Regions from separate parts of the Paeniglutamicibacter sp. ORCA_105 genome, predicted to be linked through region 2. Evidence: riboswitches for the same ligand, from Rfam matches in the RefSeq annotation. Region 2 holds a riboswitch; each other region holds the start of a gene.
What was found. Region 2 has a riboswitch for glycine ahead of gcvP (aminomethyl-transferring glycine dehydrogenase). Riboswitches for the same ligand answer to the same signal wherever they lie in the genome.
Positions count from the first base shown of each region.

Region 1 (8,046 bases), on a different contig from region 2:
GCCCAGAGCATGTTCGACACCTTGGCGCCTCGCCGGCGCCGCAACCACATGGGGGAATCATGTCTGTTGGAAATCCGCTCGCCCCTGCACCTCAGGCGCAGGTACCGGCTCCGAAATCGAACGCAGGGAAGGGCCTGGGTATTGCCGCACTGGTTGTTGCGATCGTCGCGCTGCTGCTGTCCTGGGTGCCGATCATCAACAACTTCGCCGCTTTCCTCGGCTTCGTGGCGTTGGTGCTCGGCATCATTTCGCTGGTCGTGGCAACCAAGCGGCGCGGCAGCAAGGGCCTGGGCGTCGCATCGAGCATCATCGCAATCGTGGCCATTGTCCTGGTCTTCGTCACCCAGTCCGCATACGGCAAGGCGCTTGACAGCGTCTCAGCTGCCATCGAGGATTCGGCCGACGGCGAGGTGGCGGCACCCGCAGAAGTTATCGAGCAGGCCGCGGATGAGGCGCAGGTCCTGAAGCTGGGCGAAGCGACCACCATTGGCGAATACTCGGTGAACGTGAGCGCCGTAAACCTGGAGGCCGGTAAGGTGATTGCCAAGGCAAACCAATTCAACGACAAGGCCGAAGGCCAGTACGTCCTCGTGGACCTCTCCGTCGTGTACAACGGCGAGGATGAGGGCGACGCCTGGATCGATCTGAATCCAGAACTCGTGGGCGCCGATGCACGTATCTACGACACCACCAGTGCGGGGGCATCCGTGTCTAAGTCAGTAATGGACGTGCCAACCCTGACCAAGGGTGGCAAGGGCTCCTACCAGGTGGTCTTCGACGTTCCCGCCGAAGCCGTCACCGATGCAAAGATCCGCGTGACCGAGACGATTTCCTTCGACGACGAAGCCGGACTCTGGGCCACCAAGTAGTCGAAAGCGAAAATATGCGGCGGCCGCCCCCGTTTTTGTGGGGCGGCCGCCGCGTTTAAGGGCGCTTGGCGCCGATGGAGGGCTGCAGTCGTTGATCCGAAGGTGCCCAGTGCCGCGGCACGCAGTGGTCGCGGAGCCTTCTCGTCAACTACGTGAGGCCGATGTCAAGGGAATGTCCTGGGTGTGACGGAATGTTGTGCTCTGGCGGCTCCGGAGCGCTATTTCCGTGACTTATGTGTCGCCAGGTTCCGGACATTTCCGGAGATGAAGAACTCCCATTGGATTCCGTCGTACCTCCCGTACCGTCGGTAGCGCAGAACATCCAGGCGTGGCCGAATGGCCTGGCTCGATGAATCCGCAGCAACTGAAGGAATGGCTTATTCGTTCCGTGCGATGGGAGCTGCCTCGCGAACGATGTTCCCGGGACGGTCGGTTCCGGTCGGCTCTGTGCCCATTCCGGATGACCTGCGCCAAGCCATCGAGGGAGGCATGATTTCCGCGAACGCATGTTCCCGCTCGAATCCCTGACCGCTTCCGAAACGAAGGAATGAATCCCCATGTCAGATTTCCAGCATGGTCCAGGGTCCGACGCGTCGGCACACAGCCCGTCCGCGGGCAACGCGGAGGCACCAGACCAGGTATGGGGCGCGCAGACCGCTTTGGTGCGTGGCGGCATCGACCGCACGCATTTCCAGGAGACCTCGGAGGCGCTGTTCCTGACTTCGGGGTATGTCTTCGATTCGGCGGAGGCTGCGGAGGCCTCCTTTAATGGCGAGGTCGAGCGCTTCGTCTATTCCCGTTACGGCAATCCGACGGTCGCCGCTTTCCAGGAGAAGCTGCGGCTCATCGAGGGTGCCGAAGCCTGCTTCGCCACGGCCAGCGGCATGTCCGCGGTCTTCACCGCACTGGGCGCGCTGCTGGCGGCCGGGGACCGCGTAGTTGCGTCCCGGAGCCTCTTCGGTTCCTGCTTTGTGGTGCTGAACGAGATCCTGCCACGCTGGGGTGTGGAAACCGTGTTCGTGGACGGTCACGACCTCGCGCAATGGGAACGGGCGCTCGCCACTCCGGCCACCGCGGTCTTCTTCGAATCCCCCTCGAACCCGCTCCAGGAGCTGGTGGACATCCGCGCCGTCGTTCAGCTGGCGCACGACGCGGGGGCGCAGGTCGTGGTGGACAACGTCTTCGCCACGCCGCTGCTGCAGCGGGCGACGGAGCTGGGCGCCGATGTCGTGGTGTATTCCGGAACCAAGCACATGGACGGGCAGGGCCGGGTCCTCGGCGGCGCGGTCCTGGGACGCAAGGATTTCATCGACGGACCGGTCCGGAACTTGATGCGGCACACCGGTCCCGCACTGAGCCCGTTCAACGCCTGGACCCTGCTCAAGGGCCTGGAGACCATGAAACTGCGCGTCGACTACTCGGTGGCTTCGGCGTTGAAGATTGCCGGCTGGCTCGAGGACCAGCCGGGCGTAAGCCGTGTCATCTATCCATTCCTTGAATCGCATCCGCAATACGACCTGGCTCGAAGCCAGCTGAGCGGCGGCGGCACGGTCGTGACGTTCGAACTGGACCCGGGCCGCGGCCCGGCCAAGGAAGCGGCATTCCGACTGCTCAACGGCCTGAGGCTGGTTGACATCTCCAACAATCTCGGCGATGCCAAGTCCCTGATCACCCATCCGGCGACCACCACCCACCGCGCCATGGGTCCGCAGGGGCGCGCCGCGATCGGGCTCGGCGATGGAGTCGTGCGTCTGTCCGTCGGGCTGGAAACGACCGATGACCTCCTGCGGGACCTGGACGCTGCCCTGGGCAACTGAGCAGGCAAGGCCACGATGGCGTTTCGGACGCGGCAGACAGGCAGCACAAGGTTCCGGCTGCCGGCCGGAGGGGGCGGAGCTGGCGTTAACCGCAGCTGGTCCTTTTGCGTCCGCCGACGTGAAACCGGACTTCTCGATGGCAGTCGTCGTGTGAAACCCGCACGAAACACGGACTGGATGACCGTTACAGGGTGGAAACAGCGACGAAAACCGCTGGGCAATCCGGGTTGCTAGCGTGGCACCCATGACGCAGACCAAGCCCCCCGCAGCACCCGAGCCCGCCGTTGTGCAGGACGCAGCCATCAAGGAATCCCTCGAGGACCGCACCCACCGCCTCGCCCACGAGGATGACGAATCCCCGTTGGCGGATCCGCTCCACATCAGAATGACATTTTTCGACCCTGCGCTGTAATGAAATGTTGTGCGGTTTGCGTCACGGGAAAACTTTCGCGTAGATTGTGACAGCAGTCACAAGAAAATCGCCGTCGACACGTGGCGGGAGAGTCCCGCCCAAACCATGGGCGGGCGCCGTAGGAGCAATTCCTCCCCAGGAAACTCTCAGGCCCCCGTACCGCCACGAAGAGGCGAATCTGGAAAGAAGCACGACGAAGTTTCGTGCTCACCGAAGGAGCAAGTCCCCCACCCATTGCGGGCAGGGATGGAAACTCTCAGGTCAGTAAACAGATTGGGGAGGAACCAAGAACAGCACGGCACCGTCCGTGCACGATTCGGGAGTTCCCCCATGACGCTCACCACCCACGCCACTGCCCGGTTGCCCCTCGACGCGCCTTCCGGCCAGCTTCTCGATCCTGCCTTGCGGGATCAGGAGTTTGCCACTCGCGACGATGTGCTCTCCTGCAAGCGCAACGGCCTGGGAATGAGCGCCGCGGAGAACGACGCGACACACGCGACCGAAGACTTGGCCCCACTCGGCGACGGGCACTAGGGAATCACCATGGCGCGTCACCGAAGCACCACCATCCACTTGGAAGGCAACAGCATGAGCAACAACAGTTCCGCACCCAACCTCGAGCGCGGGCTCTCCAACCGCCACATCCAGCTGATCGCGATCGGCGGTGCCATCGGCACTGGCCTGTTCATGGGCTCCGGCAAGACCATTGCGGTCGCCGGCCCCTCCGTGATCTTCGTATACATGATTATCGGCTTCATGCTCTTCTTCGTGATGCGTGCGATGGGCGAACTGCTGCTGAGCAACACCAATTACAAGAACTTCTCCGACTTCGCCGGGGACATTCTGGGCCCCTGGGCGGCATTCTTCACCGGCTGGACGTACTGGTTCTGCTGGGTGGTCACAGGCATCGCCGACGTCGTGGCGATCTCCCACTACGTGGCGTACTGGTGGAAGGACCTGCCGCTCTGGATTCCGGCCGTGGTCTGCATCCTGCTGCTGGTGGCCCTGAACCTGCCGAGCGTGAAGAACTTCGGCGAGACCGAGTTCTGGTTCGCCTTGGTCAAGATCGTCGCCATCGGCGCACTGATCGTCGTCGGCCTGGTCATGATCATCACCGGCTTCGAGAACAACGGCGCCACCGCCTCCTTCGCAAACCTCTGGAACGACGGCGGGATGTTCCCGACCGGCTTCATGGGCTTCGTCGCCGGCTTCCAGATCGCAGTGTTCGCGTTCGTCGGCATCGAGCTGGTGGGCACCACCGCCGCCGAGACCAAGGACCCGGAAAAGACCCTGCCCAAGGCGATCAACTCCATCCCGATCCGCATCCTCTTCTTCTACGTTGGTGCGCTGGTCATCCTCATGGCCGTCCAGCCATGGAAGCTGTTCAGCGCCGAGGAATCCCCGTTCGTGGGCATGTTCGCCATGGCCGGCCTGGTGGGCGCCGCCGGCATCATCAACTTCGTGGTGCTGACCTCGGCCACCTCCAGCGCGAACTCCGGGATCTACTCGACCTCTCGCATGATCCACGGCCTGGCAGAGGAAGGCGACGCACCCAAGGGCTTCGCCAAGCTCTCGAGGACCAAGGTCCCGCGCAATGCACTGCTGTTCTCCTGCATGTTCCTGCTCGCCGGCGTGGCACTGCTCTACGCCGAGGGCGGCGTGGCCGAGGCCTTCACCCTGGTCACCACCATTTCGGCACTGTGCTTCATGTTCGTCTGGTCGATTATCCTGATCAGCTACCTGGTCTACCGCAAGCGCCGCCCGCAGCTGCACGCGGCCAGCAAGTTCAAGATGCCCGGCGGAACCTTTATGCCCTACGTGGTCCTGGCCTTCTTCGGATTCATCCTCTGGGCGCTGACCACCCAGGCCGACACCATGGCCGCACTGCTCTTCACCCCGATCTGGTTCGTGGCTGTCGGAATCGGCTACGTGATCCTGCGCAGCAAGCCGCAGCACGCCGAACTGCGTGCGATGCACGCGGCCAAGGTCGCCCAGGAGCGCATGACCGCCGCGTCGTTCAACGCCAGCGTCGTCGTCGACGAGGCGGAGCTGAAGGAGCCGGCCGCGAAGTAACTCCGTCCGCGGAGCAACAATTCGGTGCCATCCGGCACCCAGGAATCCGGTACGACGTCGGGGCCGCTTCCCTTGGGGAGGTGGCCCCGACGTCATGTCGCCGTGTGCCGCCCGCGGCCGGTGCGCAGCGCAGGCTCCGGGTTCCAGGTCCGTTTGGTCTCGAGATACCAGAAGTAGACAAAGAGCGCGATCTCGTACCATTCGACCAGGAAGAGGGCCTGCTTGACCCCGATGGCCGTCAGGACCAGCCACGCAACGACGCCCAAAAGCATCAGGACCAACAGCCCGGCGTAGTGGGGTGCCCGCCCGCCGCTGGTGTCGGTGGCGCTGAGCCGGCCACTGCCCAGATGGCTGGCGATCGCGATGCCCATGCTGCTGATAAGCAGCAGCGCGGCCGCCACATGGACGCCGGCAAACTCCGTGCCCTCAATCGTCCGCCAGACCAGCAGCACCAGGAACCCAACCAGTAGTACGGAGCTTGCAACGGTCAGCACGCGGGTCCACGTGCTCTGCAGCAGGGTCCGCGGAGCCCAGTTCATGGTCTTGAAATCGAGCCAGACGAAGGCCGTGGCCACGACGAGCAGCGCCAGCACGGAGACCTGGATGGAATGGACCAGCTTTTGTGCTCCGGCGGCATCGAGGTTCTCAAGCGTCTCGCCCAGCTTGGTGGGGACGAGGGCAACGAACATCGCGTAGAAGCCGGCGAGGTTCAGCGCGTAGTCCTCCAGCGGGGGACCCTTGTAGACCACCAACAGCACGCCGATGGCCACCAGCATCGCCACGAACAGGTCCCTGGCGGGGCCAAGGTAGTAGGAACTGATGGAATCCTCGATCGTTCCCGTCAAGATTCCGTAGACGACGATGGCGACCAGCAGCAGCAGCGGAATGACCAGCAACATCAGCCTTACATAGCGCAATGTGTCCCGGCCCTGGTGCTCGTCCGTAATTGTGTGCATGCCTGATTGTGCAACAGCAATGGCCATCTGGCTAGGACATATGGATGCCGTGGGAGAGTGTGTCGAATCGCGAAGTGCGGCGGCGCAAACTTATGCGGGCAGCCGTCCCGGCTCGGGAACCGGGCTTCAAAGGAGCTGGCCGTGCCTGCGGGATCAGCGCCAGCCAACTCGTCGGGTTCCCCTGCGTAGGACTTGCCGGACTCGTCGTCCTATGATCGTCGAGCCTTGCGAGTTCATGCCCAATTTTGCGGCCTAGACGGCGGTCGCGTTGGATTCGGAACCCAAACATATGCGCTGGCGCAAACGCCCTGAGTGACGGCGGCGGCGGATCCTGAGCGATTTGCTTCGTCGTTCCACGCAAAGCGTCCGACCCTACCTTGCTATTGAAGAGATTCGGGCCGCCAATACTAGACTGCGAGTTCTGCGATGGCACGTACTGCGCGAGCGGCTTCGGCGCCTTTTTTCAAGAAATGCTCGAAGTAGAACTTTTCGTGGTCGGGTGTGGAGTGGAAATGGTGCGGTGTCAGACTCACGGAGAATGTCGGCACGTTCGTGTCAAGCTGCACGCGCATGAGGCCTTCGACCACTGCCTGGGCGACGAAATCATGCCGGTAGATTCCGCCATCGACAACGAGCGCCGCCGCGACAACGGCGTCGTACTTGCCCGAATCGGCCAGACGCTTGGCCTGCAGCGGCATCTCGAAGGCTCCGGGCACGGTAACGACATGGATCGTGTGGGACTGGCCCGATGCTTCCATGTCCTGATTGAATCCGATCAGGCTCTGGTCCACTATGTCGGAATGCCAGCTGGCCTTGATGAATGCGACGTGCAGCTGCTTGCTCATGGTTCTCCTGTGTCAGATTTTTAGATTCGAAAAATGCTGGTTGTTCTCAGTTAGGGACATATTCGTCGAGCAGCGCGCGGACCATCGCGAGATCCGTGATCAGGATGTTGATCCAACCGCCACGCACGGCCCCGGATATCGCCATAAGCTTCCGGGAGCCGTCGGCGGTACCGATGACGCGGGGAACGGAGCGACGCCCGCCGCCTCCTTGAGCGACATGGACACCCTGGACTGGGACATGCCAGGCGTCGAAGCGATCGTCGGTTGACGCATGCTCTGCCCGTGGTGCATACGAGCGACATTGGTCAGCAACCACAGCCTTTCGAGGCACTGCCGGCCACCCAGGCTGCGGGGGACTTCGTTCATGAATTCATCCTAGGTGAGCAATTTTAATTCGAAGCAATCGCAAGTCGTTCCATCGAACGTTTCCCCCGAATCTTCGGGATGCAGGCTGGCGGCTGCCGGCGAAAGCTTATTCCCGTTCCAATGGAATAGGAATTTTCTTGGCCACGCCCCCACGGCCAACCAACGCTGTTGTCGGTCCGCAGGTTAAGGCGTCAATCCAGTGGCCATGCGATCGACAATGCCCATCCGCGCACCTTGGGGCCAGCGGTTTCCTTGGCACGCAATGCCGGTTTGGCAGGCAACGCCGTCTCCGTGCTCCTGGGTGGGAACACGGAAACGGCCTTGGATTGGCCTGGGATCAGCGCCAGCCGAGCAAAGGCGCCACGTGCGTCAGGATCGATTCGATGACGTGCGCGTTGTACTCGACGCCGAGCTGGTTCGGGACAGTGAGCAGCAGGGTGTCTGAGGCGGCGATCGCCTCGTCCTCGGCCAGCTTCTTGGCCAGCTCGTCGGGTTCCCCGGCGTAGGACTTGCCGAAGACCGCGCGGGTCTTGGCATCGATGTTGCCCACCTGGTCGGAGCTGTAGCGGTCGCGGCCGAAGTACTGCCAGTCGCGTTCGTCAGTCAGCGCAAAGATGCTGCGGCTGACCGAGACGCGCGGCTCCCGCGGGTGCCCGGCTTCCTTCCAGGTCTGCCGGTAGAGCTCGATCTGCTCGGCCTGCTGGACGT
Region 1 is NZ_JBIXLM010000005.1:57,350-65,395, reverse strand. It holds gene ACIPUB_RS03830 (DUF4352 domain-containing protein) at 60-869, shown strand; gene ACIPUB_RS03825 (O-succinylhomoserine sulfhydrylase) at 1,427-2,686, shown strand; gene ACIPUB_RS03820 (hypothetical protein) at 2,931-3,098, shown strand; glycine riboswitch at 3,173-3,270, shown strand; gene ACIPUB_RS03815 (hypothetical protein) at 3,429-3,632, shown strand; gene cycA (D-serine/D-alanine/glycine transporter) at 3,687-5,171, shown strand; gene ACIPUB_RS03805 (hypothetical protein) at 5,264-6,127, opposite strand; gene ACIPUB_RS03800 (6,7-dimethyl-8-ribityllumazine synthase) at 6,535-6,972, opposite strand; gene ACIPUB_RS03795 (hypothetical protein) at 7,019-7,117, opposite strand; gene ACIPUB_RS03790 (LLM class flavin-dependent oxidoreductase) at 7,676-8,046, opposite strand, start outside.
Region 1: linked by a shared signal. The riboswitch ahead of ACIPUB_RS03815 (hypothetical protein) and the one ahead of gcvP (aminomethyl-transferring glycine dehydrogenase) in region 2 are both predicted to bind glycine.

Region 2 (8,046 bases):
CACGTTCAGGCAGATTCCGGTCTTGGCCTCCTTGCAGTTGCGGCAGCGTCCGCAGGAGATGTTGAAGGGGACCGAGACGATGTCGCCGACCTTGATGAATTCGACGTCCGGGCCGGTCTCGATGACCTCGCCGGTGATTTCGTGTCCGAGGACCAGTCCTGCGGGGGCAGTGGTGCGGCCGCGGACCATGTGCTGGTCGGAGCCGCAGATGTTGGTGGCCACGGTGCGCAGGATGACCCCGTGCGGGACCTTGCGGCCCACGTTGGCGGCGTTCACCCCGGGTCCGGCCTGCAGTTCAAAGGTGGGATACGGGGTGTCGATGACCTCGACGACACCGGGCGACTTGTAGGCGACGGCCTTGTTTTCAGACATGGGCAGCAATACCTTCCGCAGTTTTCGCGTGGCGGACGGGACCCTGACGACCCGGCGACGGACGGAATGCCCCCGTGCCGGGGGATCCCCGGAGCGGGCGGCTGCACTTCGGTCGTCGCCGGCGGTGGTGCATGGTGCCGCGGTGCCCGGGCCCATCCTTGTCGCCCCAGCCTACGACGTCGTGCCTGACATGGCCATAGTCGCGTCGACGCCCGCCGAAGCGGGCCGATGTGAAAGCGTCGGTAGGCTCGTGGCAGGATTGAAACCATGACGATCACCGCAGCCGCAGACGGATCAGCCCTCGGAAACCCAGGACCGGCAGGATGGGCCTGGTACATCGACGACGAGCACTGGCGTGCCGGCGGGTGGGCCCACGGGACCAACAACATGGGCGAGCTCATGGCCGTGCTCGACCTCTTCCGCTCCACCGCGCACCGCGCCGAGGAGGACCTGCACATCCTGTGCGACTCCCAGTACGTGATCAATTCCGTGACCAAGTGGATGCCGGGGTGGAAGAAGAAGGGCTGGAAGAAGTCCGACGGCAAGCCGGTGTTGAACCTGGATTTGCTCAAGGAAATCGACGAGGCCATCAAGGGCCGCAAGTACACCTTCGAGTGGGTCAAGGGGCATGCAGGCCACGAGCTCAACGAGGCCGCTGACGTACGGGCGCGCGACGCGGCGACCGCCTACCAGGCGGGTCGTGAACCCAATGCCGGACCCGGGCTGGAGGGGGCACCGGGCGCCGGGGAAAATGCTGGCCTCGCTGAGGCCGTGTCATCCGAAGCACCCGGTGTGCTGGTTCTGGAGGACCTTGGCGCCGTGCCGACACCTGTGGCGACGCCGGACAGCTTGACTGCCGCGGAACCCGCAGAGTCTGCGCCCGTGGCCCCGGTGCCCGAACCGTCCGCCCCGCGAGCCACCGACCCCTCGGAACGCAGCGCCGCGGACCTGCAGATGGTCTTCGAGCTGGAAAGCGAGATGCTTTCTCCGGCGGTGCGCGGGGACCTGGACGAGGTCATGGCGTTCCTGCACCCGGAGTTCCAGGAGATCAGCCGGGACGGCTCGCTCACCGACCGCTCCACCATTATCGCCGCGCTCACCGGCGGCCATGCGCTGCCGGCCGGCGGTGCCCTTCAGGTGCTTGCCGCCACTCCGTGGGGCCAGAACAAGGTGCAGCTGGCGTACCGTCTGTTGGCAGGGGACCAAGTGATCCTCTGCTCGTCCTTCTGGCAGCAGGTCGATGACCGCTGGCTGCTGCGCTACCGGCAGGAAACCCCGGCCAACTGAGCACACCATTGTCACGGTCCGCAACGGGAAACCTCCCGGGAATGGGTAATGTGGTGCGGGTGACTACGCAGACGAACACGATCAACGTCATTGACCAGCGCTTCGCCCCGGTGGCGGACCTGCTGGGCTCCTTCGCCGCCGCCGACCCGGGTTATTCCGCGCAATTGGCCATCTACCAGGCCGGAAACCTGGTGCTTGATGCCAGCGTGGGGCAGGACTGCACGCGCGAGACGATGACCGGGGTGTTCTCTTGCTCCAAGGGGGCAGGTGCGTTGGTCATCTCGCTGCTGGTGCAGCAGGGGCTGTTGGACCTGGAAGCCCCCGTGGCCGTGTACTGGCCGGAGTTTGCTGCGGCAGGCAAGGCGGGCATCACCGTGGCCCAGCTGCTGAGCCACCAGGCAGGCCTGCCAGGCGTTGAAGGCGGCTTCACCCAGGAGGAACTGGTTGATTCCCGGCTGGCAGCCGGCATCATGGCCGCCGCCGCACCGCTGTGGAACGCACCCGGGATCCATTCCTACCATGCGCTGACCATGGGCGTCTTCATGGAGGAACTTGCCCGCCGCTGCGCGCAGGAGTCCCTGCAGGACATCTTCGAACGCCGCATTCGTGCCCCGCACGACATTGACTTCTACCTGGGGCTGCCCGAGGACCTGGAACCGCGCTTCCGCCCGGTGCTCAAGGACAGCGCCTACGAGCCGCTGCCGTTCATCGACCCGTACTCCCCGTTTGGGCTGGCGGTGAACTCGACCGGCGGCTTCGACGGACCCAAGGGGCCGAGCTTCGACATCATCGATGTGCCGAACGAACGAACCATCCGCGAGGCCGGCCTGGCCGCCCTCGGCGGGGTGGGCAACGCCCGCGGCCTGGCCAGGCTCTACGCCGCGGCCACCACCGGGTTCGTGGACGAATCCGGGGACGAGCACGCCCCGTTCCTCACCGCCGAGACCATAGCCGCGGTGAGCCAGGACCGGGTGTACGGGCTGTCCCGGGCCAACGGGATGCCCGGGGCCTTTGCCATCGGGTTCATGAAGGCGCACCCGAACAACGACTTCGGTTCCGCCAGGGCCTTCGGGCACGACGGGGCGAACGCGTCGCTGGGCTATGCGGACCCGGCCTACGGGCTGGCGTTGGGCTACGTCCCGGCGCGCGCGGAGGCCAACGGCACCGGCTCGCGCGGCGGGCAACTCAGTGTGTTGGCGCGCCAAGTGCTGCTCGCCTCCTAGATGATCCCGGAGGATGCCTCGTTCACGTCGTGGCTGCCGCTGATTTCATCAAGCCACGGGATCTGCGCCGGATCGGCCGGCTGCCGGGTGGCCACGAAATGAAACCGGACCTCTTCCTCACGGGTTTCCGTGGCCGAACGGCCGTCTTCCGGTATGCCGGCAACGGGAATGGCTTGCACGAAGCCGTCTGGTTGGGAAATCGGGCGGGCTGACTGCCCCCTGTTGGTGGTGTGGGGTGCCTGATGGTGTTGCCTGGTCTTCATGCCTTCCACCGTGCCCCTTCAAGCTAGGCGCACGCTGTGCCCGGGCTCGGCGCAACCCCGTGAAGCGAGGACACGCGGCACGGGCCGAAGACGGTCGGCGCGTGCCGCTAGGCTGAAGCCGTGGAATTCTCTAAACGATTTGTGGCATTGGGCGACTCCTTCACCGAGGGCATGGGAGATGTCGATCCGCTGCGACCCCACCAGGTGCGCGGTTGGGCCGACCGCGTGGCCGAACAGCTCTGTGCCGACGCGCAGTGGGGGTATGCGAATCTGGCCATCCGCGGCAAGAAGGTCGGCCAGGTCGTCGCCGAGCAGCTGCCTGCCGCGCTCGCACTCAAGCCCACGCTTGTCACCTTGTACATGGGCGGGAACGACATCCTGCGCCCGGCGGTGGACATCGACTCGCTGATGGTCAGCTACCGGGATGCGGTGGCGCAACTGGCCGCCACCGGTGCCGCGGTGGTGCTCTTCACCGGTTTTGATTCCAACGGTTCGGCCATCTTCGAAACGACCCGCGGCCGTACCGCCATCTACAACGAGGCCGTCCGCGAGATCGCCGACGAATTCGGTGCCGTGATTGCCGACTACTGGCGTTGGCGTGAATTCCGGGACTGGCGCTACTGGTCCACCGACCGCTTGCACATGAACACCGCCGGACACACGCTGATGGCCGCGAAGGTGCTCGGCGTGCTGGAACACGAGGCCCACATCGAGGTGCCCGAGCTCTCGGCACCGACTGCCAAGTCCCGCATCGAAAGGCTGCGCGAGGATGCTGTCTGGGCAAGGGAATACCTGGCCCCGTGGGTCAAGCGCCGGCTCACCGGGACTTCCTCGGGCGATTCGCTGCGCCCCCGCTACCCCGACTTGGTCTCCCTGGAGGCGCCGTCAGCGCCGTAGGACCTGCCCGTCCCGCCGAATGCGAGGACCCGCCGCTGGCCAATGCGGCGGACTGGTGCTTTGCTGGTGTCCATGGACCAGCAGGAGATGCAGCATGAGGGCGAACCCCACGACCAGGGCCTGGCCGAAAGGCTGAATTGGCTGCGGGCCGGGGTTCTCGGCGCCAATGACGGAATCGTCTCGGTGGCAGCGGTCGTGGTCGGCGTCGCCGGTGCCACCACGGCCACGGGTCCGGTGGTGGTGGCCGGTGCCGCCGCGGCGATCGGCGGCGCCATATCCATGGCGCTGGGAGAATACGTCTCGGTGTCCAGCTCGGCGGACTCGCAGAAGGCGCTCATTGAAAAGGAGCGCCGGGAACTGGCCGAGATGCCCGAGGAAGAACTGGTTGAACTCGCCGGTCTCTACGAGGCCAAGGGGCTGAGCCCCGCAACGGCACAGCAGGTTGCCAGGGAACTGACCGAGCACGACGTGCTCAAGGCACACCTCGATGTCGAGCTGCAGCTGGACGAGGACGAGGTGCTCAACCCGTGGAATGCCGCAATCGCCTCGGCCATCGCGTTCACGGTGGGTGCGGCATTGCCCTTCGCCACGGCGGTGTTCCTGCCCGTGGGCCTGAGGATTCCGGTGACGTTTGCGGCAGTGCTGCTGGCGCTTGCGGTGACCGGGGCGACGGGTGCACGGCTGGGCGGGGCCTCGGTGCTGCGGCCCACCCTGCGGGTGCTGATCGGAGGGGCCGCGGCGCTCGCCGTCACGTTCGCCATCGGTTCGTGGCTAGGCGTCTCGGGAATCGTCTAGGCCCGAACACCTCCCACCGAGGCAACGCACGAGGGGACGGAACCGCCGGTGGCGGTTCCGTCCCCTCGAATGTCCCGGATTGGGCAGGCGGGGGTCTTAGCCCACGACCGTCAGCGCGGTTCCCCAGTTGAAGTCGGGCAGCGCCGGATTGACCTGCATGGCCATGATCAGCAGCTGGAAGCCCTCGAGCTCACGGGCGTGGTGCAGGCCGCCGACCTCCAACGGGCGCATGCCGGCGGCGGTGACGAACGCCGCGACCTCGCCGCGGGCGGATTCCTCGCCGGCAACGAAGACATCAAGCGGCTTGCCGTCGGCGGAGCCGGAAGTCAGCGGACCTGCGAAGGTGGTGTTGAAGGCCTTCACGACGGTGGCGGAGGTCAAGGCGGAGATTTCCTGGGCGGCCGAGCTTCCTGCTGCGGTGGTCAGCGAGTCAAAGGTTGCGAAGTCCACCGGGTTGGTGATGTCGACCAGGATCTTGGAGTCCAGTGCCGAACCCTGGGCCGCGACGTATTCCTTGGCGGCGTCGAAGGGCAGGGCCAGGACGACGATGCGGCCAGCCGGGACTTCGGCGGTGCTCCCGCTGGTGATTCCGGTACCGAGGTCGGCGGCAAAGGTGGCTGCGGTCTCGGTGGAGCGGGCCAGGACCTGCAGGCTCTTGCCGGCGGCGATCGAACGGGTGGCCAGCGCGCGGCCCATGTTGCCGGTGCCGATGATGGTGATGTCGATGTTCATGTCGTTCTTCTTTCCAAAGAGTCGAGCGAGGAAGTTCTTCATGTGATCCTCAAATCCTGTTTGTTGAACCTTCAAGTAATACGATAGACCCCAATTGGTTGAAGTGTCAAGTATTATAGGATGAACCGGTTGAAAATTCTCTAAGTGCCTCCAGGATCGTGACCCGCTGGGCCAGGGGTCGCCCGGGGTGCAATGTGTGCCCTCGCGCCGGGAGCGGCCCGCTTAAAAGGCGTGCTGCTTCATCCTGGCATGCCCGTGTTGTCTGGCTCACGCATCGCCGGTAGGATGGTGATCGTGCCTCGAAGGGGGCGCAGCCACTGACATGCGGCGGGAGAGTCCCGTTCAACGTAAGTTGGTCGGGCGCCGTAGGAGCAATTCCTCCCCGGGAAACTCTCAGGCCCCCGTACCGCCGCGAAGAGGCAACTCTGGAAAGTAGCAACACCGCCGTTCGGCGGTGCGGCTCACCGAAGGTGCAAGCGTGCCCCGCCCTCACGGACCGGCGCAACGCGGAAACTCTCAGGTCAAGCAACAGGGTCGGGGAGGAACTTTGCAGCTCGTTCGGTGTGTACGCACGCCGATGACCCAATGGAGTTCCCCATGACCGTGACCCCGTCCGCTGAGTTCGTCGCCCGCCATATTGGCCCGCAGGGCAGCGACATCGACACCATGCTTGCCCAGCTTGGTTATTCTTCCATCGACGAAATCGTCGACACCGCCGTTCCCGCCGACATCCGCCAGAGTGAACCCCTGGACCTGCCGGCTCCACGCACCGAAGCAGAGGTCCTTTCGGACCTGCGCGTGCTGGCAAACAAGAACGTCATGAAGACCCAGATGATCGGCCAGGGTTTCTCCGACACCTTCACGCCGCCGGTGATCCTGCGCAATGTGCTCGAAGACCCGGCCTGGTACACGGCCTACACCCCGTACCAGCCGGAAATCTCCCAGGGTCGCCTCGAGGCGCTCATCAACTTCCAGACCATGGTCATGGACCTGACCGCGATGCCGATCGCCAACGCCTCGATGCTTGACGAAGCCTCCGCCGTCGCCGAGTCCGTGCTGCTGATGCGCCGTGGCAACAAGGCAAAGGGCACCGCCAAGACCGTGCTCGATGCCAACCTCTTCCCGCAGACCATCGCCGTGGTTCAGGGCCGCGCCGAAGCCCTGGGCTTCGAGGTCGAGATCGCGGACCTGTCCAAGGGCCTGCCCGAGGGTGACATCTCCGGCATCGTGCTGCAGCAGCCGGGCAACAACGGCGCCGTGGTTGACCACACCGCCGTCATCGCCGCCGCCAAGGAGCGCGGCGCGATGGTCACCATCGCCGCCGACATCCTGGCACTGACCATGATCCCCGCCCCGGGTGAGCAGGGTGCCGACATCGCCGTGGGCAACACCCAGCGCTTCGGCGTCCCGCTGTTCTTCGGTGGCCCGCACGCCGCATACCTGGCAGTGCGCACCGGCCTGGAACGCCAGCTGCCCGGCCGCCTGGTCGGCGTGTCCAAGGACGACGCCGGGTTCCCGGCCTACCGCCTGGCACTGCAGACCCGCGAGCAGCACATCCGCCGCGAGAAGGCCACCTCCAACATCTGCACCGCCCAGGCGCTGCTGGCCATCACGGCCTCGATGTACGCGGTCTACCACGGCCCCGCTGGCCTCAAGCGCATTGCCCAGCGCGTCCACAACCACGCCCGCACCATCGCCACCGTGCTCTCCGGTGCCGGACTGGAACTGGTTGCCGACTCCTTCTTCGACACCGTGCAGGTGAAGGTCGCCGACTCGGCCGCCATCATCGCCAAGGCCGAGGAAGCGGGCATCAACCTGCGCCGCGTGGATGCCACCACCGTGGGCATCTCCACCGACGAAGCCACCACTTCGGCACACGTTGCGGCCATCGCCGGTGTCTTCGGCGTCACGGGTGAGGACTTCAAGGCAGAGGGCTTCGAGCTGGCGGCATCGTTGCAGCGCACCAGCGACTACCTGAGCCACCCGATCTTCAACACCATCAAGTCCGAAACCCAGATGCTGCGCTACCTGCGCAAGCTCTCGGACCGCGACCTGGCCCTGGACCGCACCATGATCCCGCTGGGATCATGCACCATGAAGCTGAACTCCACCGCCGAAATGGAATCCATTTCCTGGCCGGAATTCGCCTCCATCCACCCGTACGCCCCGGCACACCAGACCGAGGGCTGGCGCGAGCTGATCACCGACCTCGAAGGCCGCCTGACCACCATCACCGGCTACGCGGGCGTCTCGATCCAGCCCAACGCCGGTTCGCAGGGCGAATACGCGGGCCTGCTGGCCATCCGCGGCTACCACCTGTCCAACGGCGATGACCAGCGCACCGTCTGCCTGATCCCGGCCTCCGCGCACGGCACCAACGCCGCCTCCGCGGTGCTGGCCGGCATGAAGGTCATTGTGGTGAAGACCGCAGCCAACGGCACCATCGACGCAGCCGACCTGGACGCGAAGATCGAAGC
Region 2 is NZ_JBIXLM010000051.1:14,857-22,902, forward strand. It holds gene fdhA (formaldehyde dehydrogenase, glutathione-independent) at 1-372, opposite strand, end outside; gene ACIPUB_RS18170 (RNase H family protein) at 640-1,659, shown strand; gene ACIPUB_RS18175 (serine hydrolase domain-containing protein) at 1,719-2,882, shown strand; gene ACIPUB_RS18180 (hypothetical protein) at 2,879-3,145, opposite strand; gene ACIPUB_RS18185 (SGNH/GDSL hydrolase family protein) at 3,266-4,042, shown strand; gene ACIPUB_RS18190 (VIT family protein) at 4,115-4,837, shown strand; gene ACIPUB_RS18195 (NADPH-dependent F420 reductase) at 4,934-5,611, opposite strand; glycine riboswitch at 5,888-5,988, shown strand; gene gcvP (aminomethyl-transferring glycine dehydrogenase) at 6,167-8,046, shown strand, end outside.

Region 3 (8,046 bases), on a different contig from region 2:
CACGGTGGGCAGGATGTACAGCTGGACGGTCTGCACGATATCGGTGGGAATCACACTGACCAGCCACGTTCCCAGCAGGCCCACGAAGATGAACAGCGAAGTCAGGTGGACTGCAGCCGCACCGCAAATGGCGGCAACCGCGGCCAGCTCACCCTTGCGGGTGCCCGGCTTCACCCCGATGGTCGATTGCGCGATCATGGCAGCAGGAAGGAGCTTATTGGAAATGTTGCCGATCATGAACGCCTGGTACATCGAGGAGGCGCCAAGGATCGGGAAGTAGGTCAACGGCTCCACAATCCAGATCACGCCGAAGACGGCGGCCAGCGCGGCGAAGGCCGTCAGGACGGAGGAAAGCTCGATGTCCAACCCGGAAAAGAAGACCAGGTAGGTCGGGGCCGCCAGGGAGAGGATGAGGCCGATGATCATAGTGATCCGGCCCCAGCGGGAGGTGGTTTTGTCGAAGGCGCTGAGCGCCTGGTGCAGTTCTGCTGTCTTACTCATCATGTGCTCCTGAAATTCTCGGCTGCGCTAAACGCGGGTTGCTGCGTAGGTGATGGTGAGGGCCAGGATGATGGCTATGCCCAAGGCCCATTCCTTGATCCACGGCTTGTTCACCCGTTTGGCGATGACCATCAGGACGGTCATGATCGCCGCCGAGGACAGGAATGCAACCACATGGATCCACGACTTGGGCAGTTCGGCCATGCCCAGAACCATGAATGCGGCCATCATTGCGGCACCGGGGACCACCAGCATGATGGCGGGGTTGACCTTGCGCAGTGCCGAGTCGCCGCGCTTGAGCAGCGGGGTGAAGATGAGGGTGGCGATCATCCACATGGCACCGCCGAGGCTCATCGCGGCCAGGGCCAGGCCGAAGACGGCCTGGGTGTAGGTGGGGCCACCGAGTTCGGCTCCCACGGTTTTGGCGGAGATTGCGGCAGCGGCGGTTTCGTAGGACACCGACCCGATCAGGCCGATGCGCACGAGCACGGCAGGTGTGCCGAAGATCGTCAGCAGTGCGACGGCGACCAAGACCACGGCCAGCGAGGGACCCAAGGCGGAGATGGCGCCGGCTCGGAAGCTGGTCTTGAGTTCTGCCTGCGTCATTCCGATATGAGGCGCGGCGATGCGGGCGGCCTTCATGTAGATGATGCTCTGGACGATGATGACCAGGAAGACGCCAATGGCGCAGGCCCAGAGGATCGGCGAGTTGGCAACGGCGAGGATATCCGTGGAGTTGTTGTCCACAACTGCGGGCAATATGGCAGGTACGTGCATGGGGGAGTTCTACCGTTCATCGAAGGGTTCAGTGCGGTGATTGCTGGCCATTGATGATGCCGGTTGCCACCGTGCCCGCTCTGTCCTGAACCTGAAAGTGAAACCAGTGCCCCATGGCACTGGTGTGCTTCGTCGGTGAGCCACCTGTCCCGGCGGCTGCTCTCCAGAGTTTCCTCACGCGGCTGTTCCTGGTACCTGAGAGATTGCGGGTGCTTGCCCCTTCGGTGCCCGAGTGGTGTCCGGGACTCTCCAGCCGCGCGTGATCGGAAGACTATTCAGTTGTCGGCGGCTGCTTTACCGCTTGGGACCACAATACTTGACGTGGGTCACAGTGACTCTTTTGTGTCACGACCGAACGGTCATGAATATGTGTTTCCGATCCGGAGCCGGACGGTGTAGGGGCCTGAGAGCGTGGCCGGTCCCCAACCAAGCTCCCGTATCGAATGGAACTCGGGCTGACAAGTGTTCCCTCGTGATGCGTTGGTGGATACCCTTTGACAGTCGGCATCCCTTCTTACCCTGGCCCCCCATGTTGCCGAGTGGCCGAAGCACACGCACGGGCCGATTGCCCACCAAAGCGCCACACACGGAATCACGGAGGTTTCATACATGTCTGCCAACAAGGAAACCGTCAGGAAGTACATCGACGGATTCAACAAGTCGGATCATGCCCAGATCCTGTCGTGCCTGACCGACGACATTGAATGGACGGTCTTTGGCCACTTCCGGCTCAGCGGCAAGGATGCCTACGACCAGGCGATCGAAAGCCCCGACTTCAGTGGGCCGCCGGTACTGGAAATAGTGCGCTTGGTCGAAGAGGGCGACGTGGTGATGGCCGAACTGTCCGGCGAGGCGCACCGGGCCAACGGCGAGATCATGCGCATGGCCATGGGAGAGGTATTCGTGATGCGCGATGCCTTGATCGCCGAACGCCGCGCCTTCGTCATCGAACTGACCGAGAGCGAGTACAAATAGACGCCGGTCCTTGTTGATCCCACGCCGCGTGACCCGCAGGTCACCGCGCATCTGGGATAGGTTCTTAGGAGGGCAACGGCAGCCGTGTTCGGGTGGCCGGGCGACGACTACGGGATGGGTAACTGGATGAGACTGCGGGAATTCGTCGGTGCGGGACTGGACATCGTCTCGGGTGCATTGACTCCATTCATCGCCGATCTTCTTGCCCGACAGAACCAGGCGGCCGGCTGGACCGGGCTGCTCGGTCGGCTCGACGATGCCCTGGGATCCGCAGCTTCGTCCGACCCCAAATTGTCCATTCAACTCGACCGGCTGATCGCCGCGCCCGGCACCGTGGATCACCTGATCGAACTTTCGCCTCAGCAACATCGGTTGGCCCTTGAATTGCGGGATCTGGGCAAGGCGTGGGAACACGGGGCAGGGTTTGGCGCCGACACCGTCCAGCGGGGCCTGCAGGCCTGCTCGGAGTTCCTGCGGTCCCTGGAGCTGGAGCACCCGGCACGGCGCGTGGAGGACCTGGCCGCTGCCGCGGCACACCGAGTCGATGATCCTGACGCACTGGAGGACGCCGATTCCGATTCGGGAACGAGCGGGAACGGCGGGCCCCTCCGGGTCGAGTTCGCACACAGCCCATCGGTCAACTACGCCACGGCCTACACCCATGCCCGCATCCTCGAACGGGTGGTGCTCGAGAACCGCGGCGAGCAGCCTCGAAGGGTACTCGTGACTGCGGTGGTGATGAGCGCCAACCTGCCGGTCTCCGCGGTGGCAAAGCACAGCCTGGACTTGCCGCCCGGAGTGAGCACGCTCCACGACCTGGACGTGGTGTTGGATCCGGCGACCTTCGCCCGGATCGATACCCGCAGTCCGGGAAAACTCATCGTGCGGGTGGCCGAAAACGGAAAATTGGTCGCCGAGGCATCCGGCGAGGTCGAACTACTGCCGGCAAGTTATTGGCCGGGTTCAGGAACCCAGGCCAACGCCGAGCTGCTGGCCGCGTTCGTGCAACCACAGCACCCGCTGCTCGCAGAGATCCTCTCCGAAGCCGGGGACCTGTTCCGCATGCGCACCGGCAACGAAACCCACGACGCCCGCCAGGGCGGTGCGGAGCGGGTGGACCAATCCGTCGAGTGCATTTTCGAGGTGCTGTGCGCCCGCGGCATCCGTTTCGGCAATCCCTCGGCACATTGGGATCTGGCGGATCTCGGGGGAAAGTACATCCGCGGCGCCCAGGAAATCCTCACCGAACGGATCGGGAGTGCCCTGGACACCACGCTGCTGATGTCCGCGCTGCTCGAGCGCGTGTCCATCAACTCCGTGGTTTGGTTGGCGAAAGGCGATGCGTTCCTGGCCTATTGGCGCACCCCGGACGGTGCGCTGCCCAGCAGCAGTCTCGATGCAGAAGGTGCCCGCGCGCTGGTGAACTTGGTCGACGCCGACCACCTGCGCATCGTGGAGACCACCGCAATCACCACCGACAGGCGTTCGTCCAATGCGGAGGCCTCGGCCGCGACCAAGGAAAAATACGCGGGGCCTTCCGCCGCGGCAGAGACGCTGGCCTACGCCATTGACATCCGGCAAGCCCGGCGCAGCGGCATCAACCCGCTTCCGGCACACGGAGTCTCGGAGTTCGGCAAACCCATGGTCGTGGAGTACCGGGCGGCCCGGTCCGACACCCTCGAACGCTTCTTCAAGGAAAAGTCCGAACGGCGGATTTCCGCCCCTTCCTCAACGGGCAAGACGGCGCCGCCGCGCATCTCCGCGTGGAAGAACGGGCTGCTGGATCTTTCGCTGCGCAATCGCCTGCTGAATTTTACCGAGCGCTCGCGCCTTCCGCTGGCGATCCCCGACTCCGTGGTGGCCGGCCTCGAGGACCTGGTCAACAACGGCAGGTCCATCGAGTTGCTGCCCGCGGACGAGATCGGCGCGCTCGAGGAGCAACGCTACAAATCCGGGACGCTGCTGCCGGTCGAGCGCCGGATCGAGCTGCTGCTATCCCGCGGCAGGGCCTACACCCGGCTCGACGCCGGAGCCTATCTCTCACGGCTTCGCCGCCTGGCCAGCCAGGCCAAGAGGATCGTCGACGAGAGCGGCGCCAACAACCTCTACCTGGCCCTGGGCTCACTGCACTGGTCAATGGACGGGCGCGCCCTGCGTTCCCCGTTGTTCTTGGTGCCGATCAACCTGCGGCCTGCAGGACGCGGCAAGCACTTCCGCATCGAAATCGACGAGACCGGTTCCTCCACCCCGAACTATTGCCTGAGCGAAAAACTGCACGAGCAATTCAACCTGCGCGTCCCGGGCTTCGAGGACCCGGCCCGAGATGATTCGGGGATCGACCTCGAAGCCGCACTAAGTGCGTTGCGCGATGGGCTGGCGGCCGCAGACCTTCCCTTCCATGTGGAGGGAACGGTGGACGTGGCGATCCTGCAATTTGCGAAGTTCAGGATGTGGCGCGACCTGGACGAGAACTGGGAAACCTTCATGTCAGCGCCACTGGTCAGGCACCTGGTGGATTCCCCGACCAATGAATTCAACGACCCGGCGGGCGCCGACGTCGCGGAGCCGACCGTTGACCTTGACCAATTGGCCGCCAAGCTCCCCGTCCCGGCGGATGCGTCCCAGCTGGAGGCTGTCGCCGCCGCGCACGCAGGGCGCACCTTCGTGCTCGAGGGTCCTCCCGGCACCGGCAAGTCCCAGACCATCACCAACCTGCTGGCGCACGCCATGGCCTCCGGGCAGCGGGTGCTCTTCGTTGCGGAGAAGCGGGCTGCACTCGAGGTGGTGAGCAAGCGCCTGAACGAGGTGGGGCTGGGCGAATTCGCCCTCGACCTCCATGACAAGGGTTCGTCCCCGAATGCGGTGCGCGCCCAGATCAAGGCCTCCCTTGACCACTTGGTCTTTGCCGACGAGGCGGGGATGGAATTGGCGACCAACGACCTGGCATCCTCCGTGCACCGGCTGGCCGGGTACGCGAGGGACCTGCACGCGAAAAACACGGCAGGTTATTCCGCCTACGGCGCGCACAACAGTGCCTTGTCCATGGACCCGTCCATCCCCGCACTGCCGATTCCCGAGCGCTTCGCCGCGCAGGCCGGGGAAGCGGAGGTCGGCGCGGTACGCGAAGCCCTGGTGGGGCTGGCCGAAACCGCCGAGCCGGCTCGCCCGCGGGATGAACACCCATGGGGATTTATCGGCGGACCGATCACCGGCGACCAACAGCTACCCCTGCGTGAAGCCGCCAGGGCACTCGATGCGGCCCTGGCGGGTACTGTGCAGCTGAGGAACGCCACCGACGTGGCTTCGCTCGTGGAATGCGCCCCGGTAGCCGAAGACCTGCGACGGCTGGGCCGGCTGCTGGAGGGCAAGGTCGCGGTTCCGGTCCTCGACGCGGCGGCCACGCCCGAATGGCAGTTGCGCAGCAAGGAATTGCTGACCGAAGCCACCTCGCTGGTCCAAGGCATGGGCTGGCTGACGGATGTCGTGGAGCCCTCCGTGCTGGAAATGGATCTTGCCCCGGTGCACGAGGCCGCCATGATTGCCAACAGGTTCGGGTTCCTGGGCCTGGGCCGGAAGAAGCGCCGCTTGCAGGTCATCGCCGAGCACTTCGGGGAACAATGGATTGGTACCGAGGAGCACGCGCAGCACCTCGTGGCCACGATCGAAGCCATGATCGAGACCCGGGCGCAGTGTGCGAAGCTCGTGGCGGGCCTGGGCGAACTTCCAGGAATAACCCTGGACGGGCACTGGAACCCCTTTGCCGAAGGGGACATCCAGGCGCTCGACCAGCAGCGCTCGAGTCTGGTGCAGCTGGCCGGACAGTTGTCGCAGTCCGGCGGTTCGGGCCGGGACACGGTCTACGCGGCATCCCTGCGCGCGGTCCTCGAGCGAGACGTACCTGCCGCACCGGCGCTCGCCGGCGAACTGGACTCGATTGCTTCAGCCTGGGACACGTTGCGCGAGACGATCCCGTCCGAACTTCGCACACCCTCGGCCTGGCCTGACACCGCTGGGTTCCTGGGCCGGTTCAAACGCACCACGGAAGACCGGGGAACCGGGCGCACTGCAGAGCTCGGGCTCGAACGCTGGATAGCATTTGTCACCACCCTGGAACCCCTGAAGGCCAACGGGCTGGAGGCCGCCTGGTTGCAACTTGCCAGCGGAAGCTTCGCGGCCGAGAACGCGCTGCGGGGATTCCTGCGCGGCACCGCCGAATCCGCGCTGGCCGAACGGTTGGCCACCCACGGGCTGGATGAATTCAGCGCCGACACCCAAACGCGCACCATCGCGCGATTCACCTCCTCATCCAGTCAGTTGCGCCAGCACGTGGCCAAGTCCCTGCCCGAACGCATCACCCAGCAGCGGACCGAGAAGTTGAAGGAATCCGAGAAGCGCGTGGGGGAGCTTGCCCGTCAGCTCGAACGCCGCCGGGGAGGGCTGAGCGTGCGCCAACTCATGGACTCCTACGGGGACCTGGTCACCACCATCCTGCCGTGCGTCTTGGTCAGCCCCGATTCCGCGGCTCGGTTCTTCCCGCCGCGGGCGGGTGAATTCGACATCGTGGTCTTTGACGAAGCCTCGCAGATCCGGGTCGCCGACGCGATCGGTGCCCTGGGCCGGGCCAAGTCAGCAGTGGTGGTGGGAGATTCCAAGCAGATGCCGCCGAGTTCCTTCGCCGAGGTCTCCATTGACGTCGGCGATGACCCGGAAGCGGAGCTGTTGGTTGCCGACGAGGAATCAATCCTCAGCGAATGCGTCATGGCTCGGGTGCAACGCCGCTGGCTGTCCTGGCACTACCGCAGCCAGGACGAATCGTTGATCGCCTTCAGCAACAAGCACTATTACGACGGCAAGCTCTCCTCCTTTCCGTCTCCGCGCAACGGTGCCGCGCACGCGGGCCACGACGGCTATGGCATTTCGCTGGTGCGGGTCGAGGGCACCTTCCACCGCAGCGGGGCCTCCGAGGTGCTGCGCACCAACCCGGTGGAGGCCCGAGCCATCGTTGCGGAGATCAAGGCCCGATTCGACGCCTCACCAACTGCCACGCCGTCCATCGGGGTGGTCACGTTCAATGCCCCGCAACGGGATTTGGTCGAGTCCCTGCTGCGCGATGAGCCGGACGAACGTCTCGGTGCCGCCCTCGATGCGGACGACGAGGGGTTGTTCGTGAAGAACCTGGAGAACGTGCAGGGCGACGAACGCGACGTGATCCTGTTTTCCACGGCCTTCAGCCCCAACGAGCGCGGACGGCTGCCGCTGAACTTCGGTCCGCTTAACAACGTTGGGGGCGAGCGTCGCCTGAACGTTGCCGTGACCCGCGCCCGTCGCCAGGTTGTGGTCTTCTCCAGTTTTGACCCGGCCGACCTGCGTGCCGAGGATTCCTCGGCCCTGGGCATCAAGCACTTGCGCGCCTACCTGGATCTGGCCGCGGAGGGAACCCACGCCCTGGGCAACGGGTCGGCCTCGGCCATCGCACGCGATCGGCACCGCGAACAGGTTGCAGCGGCGTTGAAGGAGCGCGGGCATGTGGTGGCCACGAACGTCGGGCTCTCCGATTTCAGGATCGATGCGACGGTGGCCGCCCCCGACCGTCCCGAGGAACCCCTGATGGCGATCCTGTTGGACAACGAGCCGTGGGCAGGTCGCAAGACGGTGGGGGACCGTGACGGTTTGCCGCAGGACGTCCTGCGCAACCTGCTCGGCTGGGAATCGGTGGTGCGGATCTGGCTGCCGGCGTGGCTGAAGGATGCGGAATCGGTTCTCGACTCCATCGACGGTGAACTGGAGAAGGCG
Region 3 is NZ_JBIXLM010000046.1:253-8,298, forward strand. It holds gene ACIPUB_RS17445 (hypothetical protein) at 1-501, opposite strand, end outside; gene ACIPUB_RS17450 (DUF5058 family protein) at 529-1,278, opposite strand; glycine riboswitch at 1,451-1,541, opposite strand; gene ACIPUB_RS17455 (nuclear transport factor 2 family protein) at 1,888-2,253, shown strand; gene ACIPUB_RS17460 (DUF4011 domain-containing protein) at 2,380-8,046, shown strand, end outside.
Region 3: linked by a shared signal. The riboswitch ahead of ACIPUB_RS17450 (DUF5058 family protein) and the one ahead of gcvP (aminomethyl-transferring glycine dehydrogenase) in region 2 are both predicted to bind glycine.